Regions from separate parts of the Nostocoides sp. HKS02 genome, predicted to be linked through region 1. Evidence: predicted binding sites of a transcription regulator. Region 1 holds the regulator's gene; the other holds the start of a gene.
The links. The regulator LexA, encoded in region 1, represses DNA repair genes until DNA is damaged. The targets are predictions, from matches to a motif close to TCGAACANNTGTTCGA.

Region 2: the regulator LexA is predicted to act here: its motif matches at 4,875-4,890, upstream of GKE56_RS12470 (HNH endonuclease signature motif containing protein).

What each region holds. Positions count from the first base shown of each region.
Region 1 covers NZ_CP046121.1:1,505,507-1,513,139, reverse strand. Annotated here, with positions in the region: gene GKE56_RS07165 (patatin-like phospholipase family protein) at 1-874, shown strand, start outside; gene GKE56_RS07160 (NAD-dependent protein deacetylase) at 905-1,750, shown strand; gene GKE56_RS07155 (bifunctional 2-polyprenyl-6-hydroxyphenol methylase/3-demethylubiquinol 3-O-methyltransferase UbiG) at 1,731-2,318, opposite strand; gene GKE56_RS07150 (GNAT family N-acetyltransferase) at 2,337-2,864, shown strand; gene GKE56_RS07145 (DUF4259 domain-containing protein) at 2,934-3,353, shown strand; gene lexA (transcriptional repressor LexA) at 3,389-4,114, opposite strand; gene GKE56_RS07135 (LysM peptidoglycan-binding domain-containing protein) at 4,339-4,737, shown strand; gene fdh (formate dehydrogenase) at 4,891-7,633, shown strand, end outside.
Region 2 covers NZ_CP046121.1:2,581,926-2,589,558, forward strand. Annotated here, with positions in the region: gene GKE56_RS12440 (hypothetical protein) at 1-513, shown strand, start outside; gene GKE56_RS12445 (hypothetical protein) at 539-730, opposite strand; gene GKE56_RS12450 (DUF6584 family protein) at 793-1,317, opposite strand; gene GKE56_RS12455 (hypothetical protein) at 1,391-2,215, opposite strand; partial or broken gene GKE56_RS12460 (acyl-CoA dehydrogenase) at 2,461-4,351, shown strand; gene GKE56_RS12465 (DUF6458 family protein) at 4,444-4,701, opposite strand; gene GKE56_RS12470 (HNH endonuclease signature motif containing protein) at 4,904-6,274, shown strand; gene GKE56_RS12475 (NHL domain-containing thioredoxin family protein) at 6,301-7,633, opposite strand, start outside.

The DNA.
Region 1 (7,633 bases):
TCCCGACGCGGCCATCCGCGCGCTCGCTGACGAGCTCGCCTCACAGTTTCCATGGTGGTCAGATCCTCTGGCCCGCAACGACAACGGCGCGCCAGAGATCATCACGGGCGCGACTGAGATCGGCTACGGCGTGGACTGGGTGTTCGAGGGGCCTAGTGCCCGGTCGCCGCGCGGCAGGGTGGGCGACTACCGCACGGGGTATGCCGCCTGGCCGCGCGACCTGCGCCGCGCCGACGCCGTGGCCGCCTCCTGCGCGTTCCCGCCGTTCTTCAGTCCGATGGTGCTCGACGGCGAGGCGATGCACCTGCGGGGTGGCCGCCGAGGCGTCGAGTCGCCGGGCGAGCGCCGCGGCATCCTGCGACGGATCCGCCTCACGGACGGCGGGGTCTACGACAACCTCGCATTGGAGCCCGTGTGGAAGAACCACGCGACGGTCCTCGTGAGTGACGGGGGCAGCGTGTTCCGGGCCCGCACCGAGCGCACCGTGCTCGGTCGCACCCAACGCATCCTCGCCATCGCCACCAGTGGCGGCCAGTCCGTGCGCAGTCGATGGCTCCACGCCAGCTTTGCGCGCGGCATCCTGCGCGGCACCTCGTGGGCGCTCGACACCCTCATCGACGGCGGCTACCCGACGCAGACCGTGACGCGCATCAGTGCCGTTCGCACCGATCTCGACGCCTTCTCGACGGCCGAGCAACAGATCCTCGAGCGTCACGGCTACCTCGTGGCCGACGCCCAGGTTCGGACCCACGCCCCACAGCTGATCGTCCGCGACAGCGACCTCGACCCTCCACATCCGGCGGTTGCCGACCCCGAGGTCGCTGGGGCCGCGCTGTCCGACTCGGCACGCCGGCTGTTCCTCGGCCGCTCCTGAGCAGCCGCCTGGGCCGCGTACCCTTTCTTCGTGACCCAGGGCACCGACACGCGCACCGACGAGCTCTCCGCGATCGCGGGGCTCCTCGAGCACGGCAATGTGCTCGCGCTCACCGGGGCGGGGATCTCGACCGAGTCCGGCATACCCGACTATCGGGGGCCGGACGGCAACCGGCGGGTCACGCCCATGCAGTTCGCCGAGTTCCTCGGTTCGTCGCAGGCCCGGCAGCGGTACTGGGCGCGCAGCTACGTCGGCTGGCAGCGGTTCAACCAGGCCCGCCCCAACGCCGGCCACGCGGCGGTGTCACGCCTCCAGTCGGCTGGGCTCCTCGGCCCCATCATCACCCAGAACGTCGACGGCCTCCACCAGTCGGCGGGCACGACCGAGGTGACCGAGCTGCACGGGTCGCTCGCCAAGGTCGTCTGCCTCACCTGCGGCGACCGGACCTCCCGCTGGGACCTCGACGCCCGCATGCGCGAAGCCAACCCGGCATACACCGTCTCGAGCGACGAGATCCGCCCCGACGGCGACATCGCCCTGAACGACCTCGACGTCGCCGCGTTCCGCGTCCCGCTGTGTCTCGTCTGCGGCCGCGACACCCTCAAGCCCGAGGTCGTGTTCTTCGGCGAGTCCGTGCCGAAACCGTTGGTGGAGCACTGTTTTCGGCTCACCGAGCAGGCCGATGCCATCCTCGTCCTCGGCTCGAGCCTCAAGGTCATGAGCGGCTATCGCTTCGTCCGCCGAGCCGCGGCCCTCGGAATCCCGGTGGCCATCATCACCCGCGGCGCCACCCGTGGCGACGCCGACGCGACGCTGCAGCTCGACGCGCCGCTGGGTGCCACCCTGACCGAGCTGGTCAGCCGGCTGGGCGCCTAGCCACGAGCACCGCGTCGATCGCGTCGCCGGCGTCGGTGGGGCGGACGATCTCTTCGCACCGCTCGATCTCGAGTCCGGCCGCGGCCGACCGCAGCTGCTCGAGGGTATGCAGCAGCGACGGATCTGAGGGGCCGCCGACGCCCTCGGTGAGGTTGCGCAGCGCATGACCCACGACGACCAGGGCGCCACCGGGGGCCAGCCACGAGGTGGCGCGCGACAGGACGTCCTGTGACAGGTGCAGGTAGGCGGCGAGGACGAGGTCGTATGCCGTGCGCTCCGGCGGGTGCCACGAACGCACGTCGGCGACGACCCAGTCCACGGCGACCCCTCGCCGGGTCGCCTCGGCGTCGCCCTTGGCCAGTCCCACCGCCGAGAAGTCGACCGCGGTCACCCGCCAGTGCAGGCCGGCCAGCCACACGGCGTGACGGCCCTCGCCGGCACCGAGGTCCAGCGCGCGACCGGGCGGCCAGCCGCCGACGATCCGGGCGACCTCGGCGTTGGGGGTGGCGCTCCAGACCCGGGCGCTCGCGGCATATCGCTGGTCCCACATCTGCTGGCGGTCGGTCATCCCCTTAGCATCGCCGATATGAGCGCCAATGCCGCGGGGGAGCCGGAGATCGTCATCCGCGACGCCGGCCTCGACGACCTGCCGACGATGGCCGCCATCTACGACGAGCAGGTCGGCACCTCGCTCGCGACGTTCGACACCGAGCCCCGTGGGGCGGCATACCTGGGTGAGAAGCTGGCGTCGGCGGGTGGCAGCGACATCGTGCTCGTCGCCCGAGCGGGGGACGAGGTGCTGGGCTACGCGTACTCCGGGCCGTTCCGTCCGCGCCCGGCGTACGCCGGCACCAAAGAGGTGTCGGTCTACCTCGCGGTCGGCGCGCGGCGTCGTGGACTCGGGCGCGCCCTATATGCCGAGCTGCTCGCCCGCCTCGACGCCCGGCCCGACGTGCACACCCAGGTCGCGGTCGTGGCGTTGCCCAATGACGCCAGTGAGGCGCTGCACCGGGCCGTGGGCTTCGAGCAGATCGGGGTGCTCCGGGAGGTGGGGCACAAGTTCGGCCGTTATGTCGACACCGCGTGGTACCAACGGATGGCTTCGGGCGGCTAGGTCTGGCGTGTCGGCGCAACGCTTGGCAGTCTCGTGAGGTGACGCTCGACGAGAGTTTCGGAGGCTGACATGGGCGCGACGAGAATCAGGACCGGTCCGTTCGAGAACGACGACGCACTCGACTTCCTCGACGACCTCGAGGAGTCCGACCCGCAGGAGCGCCGCGTCAAGGTGGAGTCGGCTCTTCGGCGGGTGATCCGCGCGACGGACTACATCGAGGCGTCCACGATGTCGGAGGCGATCGCCGCGGCCGTCGTCGTGGCGGCCTCGGACGACCCTGAGTCGGTCGTGGGGGAGCGCAACGTGCCCCGCTGGCTGGACGAGGAGCCGCTCGACGTCGACGAGCGGCTCGAGGAGTTCGCCACGAAGGCGTTGCACCGGGCGCTGCGCTCCGAGGACAACGAGCTCTGGGAGATCGTGGCCGACGGGGACGCCGGGGACCGCTTCAACACCCGGATCACGCACTACCTCGACGCACTGGGCGACTGAGCCGGCGTCAGGGCCACTGAGCCGGCGTCAGGGCGTCAGATCCGGCGGAGCACCGCCGTGACCTTGCCGAGGATGGTGGCGTGGTCGCCGTCGATCGGCTCGAAGTCCGGGTTGTGCGGCAGCAGCCACACGTGACCGTCCTTGCGCTTGAACGTCTTGACCGTCGCCTCGCTGTCGAGCATGGCCGCGACGATGTCGCCGTTGTCCGCCGTCGGCTGTTGGCGCACGACCACCCAGTCACCGTCACAGATCGCCGCCTCGACCATCGAGTCACCCACGACCTTGAGCAGGAAGAGCTGGCCCTCGCCAACGAGCTGACGGGGCAGCGGGAACACGTCCTCGACGGACTCCTCGGCCATGATCGGCACGCCGGCCGCGATCCGGCCCAGCACAGGGACGTAGGACGCCTCGGGACGGGCGTCGCCCAGGCCGGTCTCGTCGAACGTCGCCGTCTCGTCCTCGGCGCTCGCGCCGCCGCGGTAGCCGCGCGTCTCGGCGGTGGCATCGGGGGAGACGACCTCGATCGCGCGGGGCCGGTTGGGGTCGCGGCGCAGGAAGCCCTTGCGCTCGAGCGTCGACAGCTGGTGGGCGACGGAGCTGGGTGAGGTGAGGCCGACGGCCTCGCCGATCTCGCGCAGGCTGGGCGGGTAGCCGCGGCGGTCGACCGAGTTGCGGATCACCTCGAGGACCCGGCGCTGGCGCACCGTCAGCCCGTCACCGCGGTCGCGGTCGGGAAGCTCCTTGACGTTGTCCTCGCTCATCGCGCTCCTCGTTTCTGCAGGTCAGGTGCCTGTGGCGGGTGGTGCAGGTGGGGCTGTCGGTGGCCTCTGATCTGATCTGAGGCGTGACCACAGCGTATGGCGTTCGAACAGAGTTGCCAAACATGTGTTCGACGCGTGTCTTGAACCTTTCGAACATGCGTGCTAGAAATCAGGCAGAGCGCTTTTCGCACACTCGTTCGAAGAGCCGTCAGATGGAGGAACCGATGAGTGCAGCAGTTGCCTGGGACGTCGCCCCCGCCCCCCTGCGTGTGCCGAGCCGGGTGGCCCGGCCGCACCTGGTCTCCGTGCCCTGCGGCAGCGACGCCGTGGCGGTGCCCGGCGCGCCACTGCGCCTCACCCGCGCGGGCCGCCTCGCCATCACGTCCCTGGTGCTCGTCGTCCTCGTGGCCGCCACCATCGCCCTGCTCTCCGGCGGCGCCTCGGCCACGGTGATCGACCACTCGACGACGGTTCAGGGTGGCCAGACGCTCTCCCAGATCGCGGCTCAGCAGCTGCCCGGCCTGCCGGTCGCCGACGCCGTCGCTCGCATCCAGGTCGCCAACGACCTGACCAGCTCCGAGATCCACGCCGGGCAGAGCCTGCTCATTCCCGCCGTCGGCTGAGCCGGCCCCTGAACGCCCCTGAACGACGCTGAACGGCTGCTGAGCCAACCGCCGCCGGGCTTGGCTGCCGGCCTGCCTGCCGGGCGTGCACCGGCCCGCGAGTTGTGGCAGGTTGACAGCAACATCGCTGATCAGCAGGCAGGGAGGTTCCGCGTGGACGCCAGGAAGGCCTTTCTCTCGTGGCCGGTCGTCCGCCAAGTCCGGTCGGGAGATCTCCTGGGCCGCGGTCCGGCGGTCACTTCGCGGCATACCGAGGAGCTGACCCCGCGCACGAGCACTGCTGACCGGGTCGTGCAGAGCATCTGCCCCTACTGCGCGGTGGGCTGCGGGCAGCGCGTGTTCGTCAAGGACGAGAAGGTCGTCCAGATCGAGGGCGATCCGGACTCGCCGATCTCCCGTGGCCGGCTGTGCCCCAAGGGCTCCGCCAGCGAGCAGCTGGTCAACCACCCCGGCCGCCAGACCGCCATGCTCTACCGCCGCCCCGGGGGCACCCAGTGGGAGTCCCTCGACCGGGACACCGCGCTCGACATGGTCGCCGACCGCTTCGTCGAGAGCCGCCGCCGCGGCTGGCAGGACCACGATGCCAAGGGCAGGTCGCTGCGCCGCACCATGGCCATCGCCTCGCTCGGGGGAGCGACCCTCGACAACGAGGAGAACTACCTCATCAAGAAGCTGTTCACCGCGGCGGGCGCGATCCAGATCGAGAACCAGGCGCGTATTTGACACTCCGCCACGGTCCCCAGTTTGGGGGCCTCGTTCGGGCGCGGAGGCGCCACCCAGTACCTCCAGGACCTCGCCAACGCTGACTGCATCGTCATCCAGGGGTCGAACATGGCCGAGTGCCACCCGGTCGGCTTCCAGTGGGTGGTCGAGGCGCGGCGCAAGGGTGCCAAGGTCATCCACATCGACCCGCGGTTCACCCGCACCTCGGCCAGCGCTGACAAGCACCTGCCGATCCGGGCCGGCAGCGACGTCGTCTTCCTCGGTGCCCTGGTCAACCACGTCCTGACCAACGAGCTCTACTTCAAGGACTACGTCGTGGCGTACACCAACGCCGCCACGCTGATCAGCACGGACTTCCAGGACACCGAGGACCTCGACGGGCTCTTCTCCGGCTACGACCATGACAAGGGTGGCTACGACCAGACGTCGTGGTCCTACGCGACCGCCGACGATGGCGGCGACGGCGACGGCGACGGCGACGGCGACGGCGACGGCGACGGCGACGGCGACGGCAAGCGGACCGTAGTGGGCGACGCCGGCGCCGAGCAGCAGCACGGCAGCCAGAAGTCCGCACACTCCGCCGGTGACCAGCACGGCTCCGGGGGCCCGGCGCTGGAGCACGCCCGGGTGCTGCGCGACGAGACGCTCCAGGACCCGCAGACGGTCTTCCAGATCCTCAAGCGGCACTACGCCCGGTACACCCCCGAGATGGTCGCGCAGGTCTGCGGCATCTCCGTCGACGACTTCGACTACGTCGCCAGGGCCATCACCGAGAACAGCGGCCGGGACCGCACCACGTCCTGGGTCTACTCCGTGGGCTGGACCCAGCACACGCTCGGTGCCCAGTTCATCCGCACCTCCGCGATCCTGCAGCTGCTCCTGGGCAACGTCGGTCGTCCCGGCGGCGGCATCATGGCGCTGCGCGGCCATGCCAGCATCCAGGGCTCGACCGACATCCCGACGCTCTACAACATCCTCCCCGGTTACCTCGCCATGCCAATGGCCGGCAGCCACGACACCTGGGCGCAGTACCTCGAGGCGATCGCGAGCAAGGAGCAGAAGGGCTTCTGGGCCAACGCCGACGCGTATGCCGTGAGCCTGCTCAAGTCGTGGTGGGGCGAGCACGCCAGCGCGGACAACGACTGGTGCTACGACTACCTCCCACGTCTGACCGGGCCGCACGGCACCTACCAGACGGTCATGGCGATGCTCGACGATGAGGTCGAGGGCTACTTCCTGCTGGGCCAGAACCCGGCCGTCGGCTCGGCCCACGGGCGCATGCAGCGGCTGGGCCTGTCCCACCTGAAGTGGCTCGTGGTTCGTGACCTCAACCTGATCGAGTCAGCCACCTTCTGGAAGGACAGCCCCGAGATAGCCACCGGCGAGCTGGCCACCGAGGACATCCAGACCGAGGTCTTCTTCTTCCCGGCCGCCTCGCACGTGGAGAAGTCCGGCAGCTTCACCCAGACCCAGCGGCTGCTCCAGTGGCACCACAAGGCGGTCGAGCCGCCCGGCGACTGCCAGAGCGACCTCGAGTTCTTCCACCTGCTCGGCCAGCGCATCCGCGAAAAGCTCAAGGACTCCACCGACCCCCGCGACCGACCGCTGCTCGACCTGACCTGGGACTACCCACTCGAACCGTCCGGCGAGATCGACGCCGAGGCCGTCCTGCGTGAGATCAACGGGGTCCACCTCAGCGGCGACGATGCCGGCAAGCCGCTCGACAACTACCTGGCCATGCGGGCCGATGGCTCGACCACCGGTGGGTGCTGGATCTACGCCGGGGTCTTCGCCGGCGGGGTCAACCGCGCGGCGAGCCGAGTCCCGGGGCGCGAGCAGTCCGAGGTGGCGCCTGACTGGGGTTGGGCGTGGCCGATGAACCGCCGGATCCTCTACAACCGCGCGTCGGCTGACCCGGCCGGCAAGCCGTGGAGCGAGCGCAAGGCCTACGTGTGGTGGGACGAGGAGAAGGCGACGTGGACCGGCAAGGACGTCCCGGACTTCCCGGTGGCCACGCGCCCCGACCACCGACCGCCACCGGGCACGGGCGGCCCGGACGGCCTGGCCGGTGACGACCCGTTCGTCATGCAGGCCGACGGCAAGGGCTGGTTGTTCGCGCCCAAGGGCCTGGTCGACGGACCGCTGCCGACCCACTACGAGCCGCAGGAGTCCC
Region 2 (7,633 bases), 1.1 Mb from region 1:
GCCACGATCGCTGGTGTCGCCGTCGCCCTCGGCGGGACCGCCGTGGTTGCGTACACCGCCGCGATTCCCCCCTCGGCGCACCAGAGCGTCCACGTGCCCGTCGGCACGCCCACGACCGAGACCGAGACGGACGCCACCGAGACCGCCACCGAGACCGCGGACGGCACGAAGACGTCCAGTGCATCCGGCTCCGCCACCCCGGTGGGTCCGGACGCCACGGGTCCAGCCGCCTTCGGCCTGTGCACCGCGTGGACCCACCACCAGTCCTCGCCCGGTGCATCCAAGGATTCCGTGGCCTTCAAGAACCTCGCGACGGCCGCCGGAGGCGAGGGCAACATCGCGGCATACTGCGCCACGATCACGCACCCCGGCACGACCTCGCACCCCACCGCGAAGGCCACCAGCCATCCCGGCGCCACGTCGCACCGCAACGGCAAGGGCAAGGGCAAGGGCAAGCCGTCATCGCACCCCACGGGCAAGCCCAGCACGGTGCCCCCCACGCCCGCGCACTAACCCCCGGAGGGGTTCGGCAGCCGCGTTACGCAGACTGGCGGAGGGCGGCTACAGCCGGCAGGTCGTCGAACCCGACGAACACCGCGGTGTCGCAGGCCGCGCAGCAGAACCCGCCCTGGGCTTCGTCGAGCACGGGCAGCAGGATCTGCTCGGCATCACACTCGTCGCACCACGCCTGAACCGCGTGGAGCAGCAGTACGTCGGTGAGGTTCTCCATGTCTCGAGAGTGACACGGGCCACCGACAGCCTCGCGCAACCACGCCGAAGCCCCGCGACTGCTCAGCCGGGGACGATCCACATGAGCAGCGTGACGAACCCGACGACCGCACAGATCACGAACAGCACCGCCAGCCCCGCCGCGATGACCACGGCGGCATCGAACCCGCCGCTCGGCTTGCCGGCGTCCACGGCGACCGACGCGTCCGACGCATCGGCGCTGGACGGCTGCTCGGCACGACGCCGCAGGGCGTCCACCCGCTTGTTGCCCTCGTGCTCGCGCACCGACCGTGGCAGGCTGCGCCACATCTCGGCGAAGTGGTCGTGGTGGCGTTCGCGCCACGCCTCGACGGCGTCGTCCACGTCGTGGCCGCGCCGGGTCGTGCCGAACCACGCGGCACCTGCCGAGGGCAGGTCGCGCATGGCATAGAGCACCTCACCGAGCAGCTCGAGCGCCTCGGCGTCGTAGTCGCCCGCGAGGTGTCCCACGAGCCGGTCACGGGCCTTCCACTCGCGCCCCGCCGCGATGTCCGCGCGCGCACGCTGGACGGCGGGACTGCTGGTCGGCCGCTCGGTCTCCTCGCTCACACCGGCGAGTATGCCGCGTGGCCGCGAGGTCGCCCCCGCGGCCACGCGCTCGTGGTCCGGCTCGGTGGACAACTCAGGCGACGGGGAGCCGCGCCTCGTCGGCGGTCTCAGCGGGGATCTGATCGCGGCGGGTCACGCTCAGGTAGATCACCGTGGCGAGGATCGCGCCGAGGAACAGCAGGCTGGTCCACATGGTGCCCAGGCCGATGCCGCCTTCGGAGGGGTCGGAGCCGAAGTAGTCCCCGAGGTTGGCCCCCAGCGGGCGGGTCAGGATGTAGGCCACCCAGAAGCACAGCACCGGGCCAGCACCGAGGCGCCAGGCCAGCGCGGTGAGCGCGATCAGACCCGCGGGCAGCAGCACGGAGGGGCCGGGTCCCCATCCGGTGAGGTCGAGCGTCCAGTCGCCGGCGGCGGTGCCCAGCGCGAAGGTCACGAGGACCGTGAGCCAGTAGAAGGCCTCGCGGGGCACGGTGACGATCGAGTGGATGGACAGGGTGTGCTCGCGGGCGTACCAGGTGCCGAAGACTGCGACGAGCAGTCCGGTGAACACCGACGTGCTCAGCCACAGGGGCACACCCAGACCGTCGGTCAGGTTGTCGGTCAGCAAGGTGCCCACGACGCTGATGAGCACGACCACGGTCCAGTAGACGACGGGGACGTACCGACGGAGCCGGAACTGTGCGACGAGAGCCACCGCGAGGGCCGCGCTGAACACGATCGTGGTGGTCGTCAGGCCGAAGCCCAGGGTGGTGTTGAGGTAGTCGGCCAGGCTCTCGCCGACGGTGGTGCACAGGATCTTGATCAGCCAGAAGAAGATCGTGACTTCCGGGACCTTGTTGAGCAGGAGGGCGGAGGCAGCAGTCGCGGTGGGGCGACTGGCCGTGGTCGTGGCAGACATGGAACTTCCTTGCGGTCGGCGGTGCTGACGCGTCGGCCAGGCTCGGTCCCTCATTCCTAGGGGGTCGGTCTGAACCTCGCCTGAACGGCGGCTGTACGCAGGACCGGGGACGGGCGGCCGAAAGTCCCCTCCACGTGGCGCATGCCACAGAAGGCTTGCAATCGTTACTGGTCAGTAGCACCATGGATGTTACCGGCCAGTACGAGGCCACCGACCAGACCGTCACGACGCGGAGGTTCCCAGCCATGGGCCACTACAAGAGCAACCTGCGAGACCTGGAGTTCAACCTCTTCGAGGTGTTCGGGCGCCAGGACGTGCTGGGCCACGGCCCGTACGCCGAGGTCGACGCCGACACCGCGCGCGAGATGCTCAAGGAGGTCTCGCGGCTCGCCGAGAACGAGCTGGCCGAGTCCTTCGCCGACGCGGACCGCAACCCACCGGTCTATGACCCCAAGACCTACTCGGTGACGATGCCCGAGTCGTTCAAGAAGAGCTACCGGTCCTACGTCGACTCCGGCTTCTGGGGCGTGGACGTGCCCGGAGAGCTCGATGGCACCGTGGTCCCGCCCAGCCTGAAGTGGGCGATGAACGAGATGGTCTTGGGTGCCAACCCTGCCGTCGCCATGTTCGCGGCCGGATACTCCTTCGGCAAGCTCCTCTACATCCTCGGCAACGACGAGCAGAAGAAGCTGGCCCGCTGGATCATCGAAAAGGGCTGGCACTGCACCATGGTCCTGACCGAGCCCGACGCCGGGTCGGACGTCGGCGCGGGCCGGACCAAGGCGACCGAGAACGCCGACGGCACCTGGAACATCACCGGCGTCAAGCGGTTCATCACCTCCGGCGAGTCCGACATGGTCGACAACGTCGTGCACTTCGTGCTCGCGCGCCCTGAGGGCGCCGGCGCCGGCACGAAGGGGCTGTCGCTTGTTCATCGTCCCGAAGTTCCACGTCGACCTCGAGACCGGTGAGCTCGGCGAGCGCAACGGCGCATACGTCACCAACCTCGAGCACAAGATGGGCCTCAAGGTCTCCACCACCTGCGAGATCACCTTCGGCGACAAGGAACCCGCCGTCGGCACCCTGCTCGGCGACACCCACGACGGCATCGCGCAGATGTTCCGCGTCATCGAGCACGCCCGCATGCTCGTCGGCACCAAGGCCATCTCGACGCTCTCGACGGCATACCTCAACGCCCGCGACTACGCCAAGGAACGCGTCCAGGGTGCCGACCTGACCCAGATGACCGACAAGGAGGCGCCGCGCGTCACCATCACGCACCACCCGGACGTGCGCCGTTCCCTCATCACCCAGAAGGCGTATGCCGAGGGGCTGCGCGCGCTGGTCATCTACACCGCCACGCAGCAGGACATCGTCGACCAGGCGTTCCTCGAGAGCGGTACGGAGCAGCTCGAGAAGGACAGCCCGGCCGAGATGGCCAACCGGGTCAACGACCTGCTGCTGCCCATCGTCAAGGGCGTCGGGTCGGAGCGCGCCTGGGTGCTGCTCGGCACCGAGTCGCTGCAGACGCTGGGTGGCTCGGGCTTCCTCCAGGACTACCCGATCGAGCAGTACATCCGCGACGCCAAGATCGACACGCTCTACGAGGGCACGACCGCGGTGCAGGGCCTCGACTTCTTCTTCCGCAAGATCATTCGCGACAAGGCCCAGGCGCTGTCACACCTCGCGATGCAGATCCAGGAGTTCGCCAAGGCCGATGACGGCACGACGTTCCTGCGCACCGAGCGCGAGCTGCTCGGCAAGGGGCTCGAGGACGTGCAGGGCATCCTCGGCTACATGGTGGGCGAGCTCATGAAGTCCGACCCGCGTCAGGAGGGCGGTGACCTGACCAACCTCTACAAGGTCGGCCAGAACACCTCGCGACTGCTGCTCGCGGCGGGCGACCTGGTCATCGGCTGGCTGCTGCTGCGCCAGGCCGAGGTGGCGCAGGCGGCCCTCACGGCCGGCGATGTCTCCGCGAAGACCATCACCCAGAAGGACGTGGACTTCTACGAGGGCAAGGTCGCCGCGGCCTCGTTCTACGCGCGCAACGTCCTGCCCAAGATCGCGGCCGAGCGCCAGATCGCCGAGGCGACCGACAACTCGCTCATGGACATCCCGGAGTCCGCCTTCTGAGCCACTGCTGATCCTCTGACAAGACGGAAGGTCGCTGCCCGACGTGGGCAGCGACCTTCCGTTGTGTGGCTGTACTGGCGACCCGAGGCGGGTCAGAGGTCCCGATGGTCGACGTCGACCTCGTCCACGCGCGTGCCGGTGGCCGGGTCGGTGTGGCTGACCCGACGCGAGGAGTAGCCCCCGCCGACCGCGCGACGGGTGACGACCAGCGAGAGGACGATGGCCAGCACGCCGGCGGCCATGCAGATCCAGCCGATGGCGTTGAGGTCGACAGAACCCAAGGACGCGTGGAGGGCGAAGGTCAGGATCGCCCCCACGACGATGAGGAAGATGCCCAGTCCGATGTACATGCTCACTCCTGTGATCGCGGGGTCGGGGAATGACCCGTTGACTCGACTGTAACGCTCGAAGGCCCTGACCTGCGGGAACGCGAGCACCGGATCGGCTCGCACAGCCGCCGCCGGGCCTTGTCTTGGGGTGCGAGGAGGCGAGTTGGTGCTGAGGTGTGGTGTGGTGTTGCCATTCGAACAGATGTTCGATAGTATGCGTGGTGTGGGGGTAGTTTTGGCGCAGTGGCGACCGGTCGCTGGGGGTGCGACCGGCGAGGCGCTGCGCACGGTGCACCGGGCCTTGGATCGGGCCTTGGATCGGGCCTCGGACGAGGTCGTGGCAGTGCCAGACGGCACGGATCCGAGGCGCCTCATCGGCGAGGTGGACCGCGCCATCACGCGACTCCAGTCCCTGCGCCTCGACCTCGTGCGCGCGGCCGACCGTGCCCACGTCTCGGCCGCATCGGGCGCGTCGGGGACCGCCGCCTGGCTTGCGTCTGCGACCCGGGCCGACACCGCTTCCGCCGCACGCGACGTCAAGCTCGCGACGGCCCTCAGCGACACGCTCCCGGCTACCCGAGAGGCGCTCGCGCAGGGCACCGTCTCCACGGCGCACGCCCAGGTCATCGCGACGGCGACGGGTCGGTTGCCCCAGTCGCTGACCGACCGCGAGCGCTCGACCATCGAGGTGGCGCTGGTCGAGCGCGCCAAGCTGGTCGACCCCGGGACTCTGCGCAAGGCGGCGCGGCGCGCGCTCGCGGCCGCGGAGCGGAGTCAGGCCGAGGTCGACGCCGACGAGGACGAGGTCGTGCGGTCCGAGGAGGACCGCGCCCTGGCTCGCACCCGGCTCTCCTGGCATGACAACCGCGACGGCACCCTGAGCGGCCACTTCACGGTCCCGATCCTGGCCGGGCACATGCTGGTCAAGGTGATCCAACAGATGGCGTCACCGCGCCGCTTCGCCCAGCGCGCGGCACAAGCTGCCCGCAACGACGCAGCCTCCCGCGGCGAGACCCTCACGACCACCGGCACGCGCGATCGGGTGTGGGAGGCGTTCCGCACCGACTCCGACGACTGGGCGCACCGGTACGGATCGGCGTTCGCCGAGCTGCTCGAGCACCTGCCCACCGATCGGCTCTCGGGCAAGGTCAACGCCACCGTCCTGGTCACCATGGACGCCGACACGCTCCGAGACCAGGGTCGGGCCAAGGTCTCCGAGACTGACGTGGGCACCGTCCTCAGCGCGGGGCAGGCCCGCCGCCTCGCGTGCTCCGCCGGACTGGTGCCGCTGGTGCTGGGCGGTGCCTCGCACCCACTGGACCTCGGTCGCGCCGGTCGCTTCTTCACCGAGCACCAACGCACCGCGCTGGCCGCCCGCTACACCGCCTGCGCGGCCGACACGTGCGACCGGCCGTACGCCTGGACCGAACTCCACCACGAGAATCCATGGTCCGCGGGCGGCGCGACCGACCTGCACCTCGCCGTGCCGTTGTGCGGGCACCACCACCGACTGATCCACCACGCTGGGTTCGACCATCGCATCGCCACCGACCCGCGAGGCGTCAAGTCCGTCACGTTCCATCGGCGACCATGATCGGCGGCGATGTCGGGGTGCGCGGGTCAGACCCCGCGCAGGTCGAGCGTGAGCTCGTCGGGCGCGCCGTCGACGAGGACCACGGGGATGCCCCAGTCCTGCTGGTACAGGTGGCAGGCGGCGTGCTCGGGCACCTCGCCGGTCTCGGGGTCACCGTCGCACGATGCCGCCTGCACCGACACGTGCAGCACTCCGTCGCCGGCAGCAGGGTCCAGCGTCAGCGTGCGACTCAGACCCTGGGCACTTCCGGCCCCGTCGCGCAGCAGGGCCTCGGGGGTGGCCGAGACCATGAGCCGGGTCGGATCACCCCAGCGGTAGTCGAGCTTCTGACCAGTCGGCGGCGTGAACGATACGTTCAGGGTGACCGCGCCCGGCGACAGCTCGGTGCGGGGGCGTTGGGTTCGGTGCGTCAACCCGTCGACGCGCTGGGCCTTGTCGGGCAAGGCGATTCGCACCAGCTGGTGCGCCGCGGACTCGACCACGACGAGCCGAGCGCGCCCGGTCTCGTCGAGCTCGACCACGGCATCAGAGGGCTCGCGCAGCCCCGCTGCCAGGGTGCTCAGCTCACGGGCGAGCGGGTCGAACCGGCGGATCGCGCCGTTGTACGTGTCGCTCACCGCCACGGACGCGTCCGGCAGCACCGTCACGCCGAGCGGATGCTGCAGCAGCGCCTGGTCGGCCGCCCCGTCACGGTGGCCGAAGTCGAAAAGACCTTGTCCCACGTGGGTTTCCACGACGAAACCCGCGTCCGTGACGTCCAGGGAGCGCAGCGCCGAGGTCTCCGAGTCGGCGATCCACAGCCGCGAGCCGTCCGGCGAGACTGCCAGCCCCGACGGCTGGGCGAACCACGCCTCGTCAGCGGCGCCGTCGCGGATCCCCTCGGCCGAGGTGCCACCGAGCACCGCGACCGTGTTGTCCCGCGAGTCCGTGGCCAAGTGCAACGCCCACAGCTGGTGGACCCCCGCCATGGCGATGACCACCCGGTCGATGAACCACGCGACATCCCAGGGGGTCGACAGGTCCTGCTTCAGGGCAGGGCCGCCGCCGGAGCGTTCGCGCAGCTGCCGACCGGTGCCCGCCAGCACGGTCCACGACCCGTCCGCCAGCCGAAGCCCCTTGACCTGGTGGTGGACCGAGTCGGCGACGACCACGTCGTACCCCACTCGGGCCGCCGTCTGCGCCGGCAGCACCAGCACCCCCTGGGGCTCGGCCAACACCTCCGGGCCACCGAACCGCTCGCGCTCGGTCACGAGGTCGGGCTCGAGCCAGACGATCTCGTGGTGTGCGGTGTCCGACACGAGAAACGACCCGTCCGGCAGGACAGCCGCCTTGCCCGGGAACCGCAGCGCCGTCTGCGCA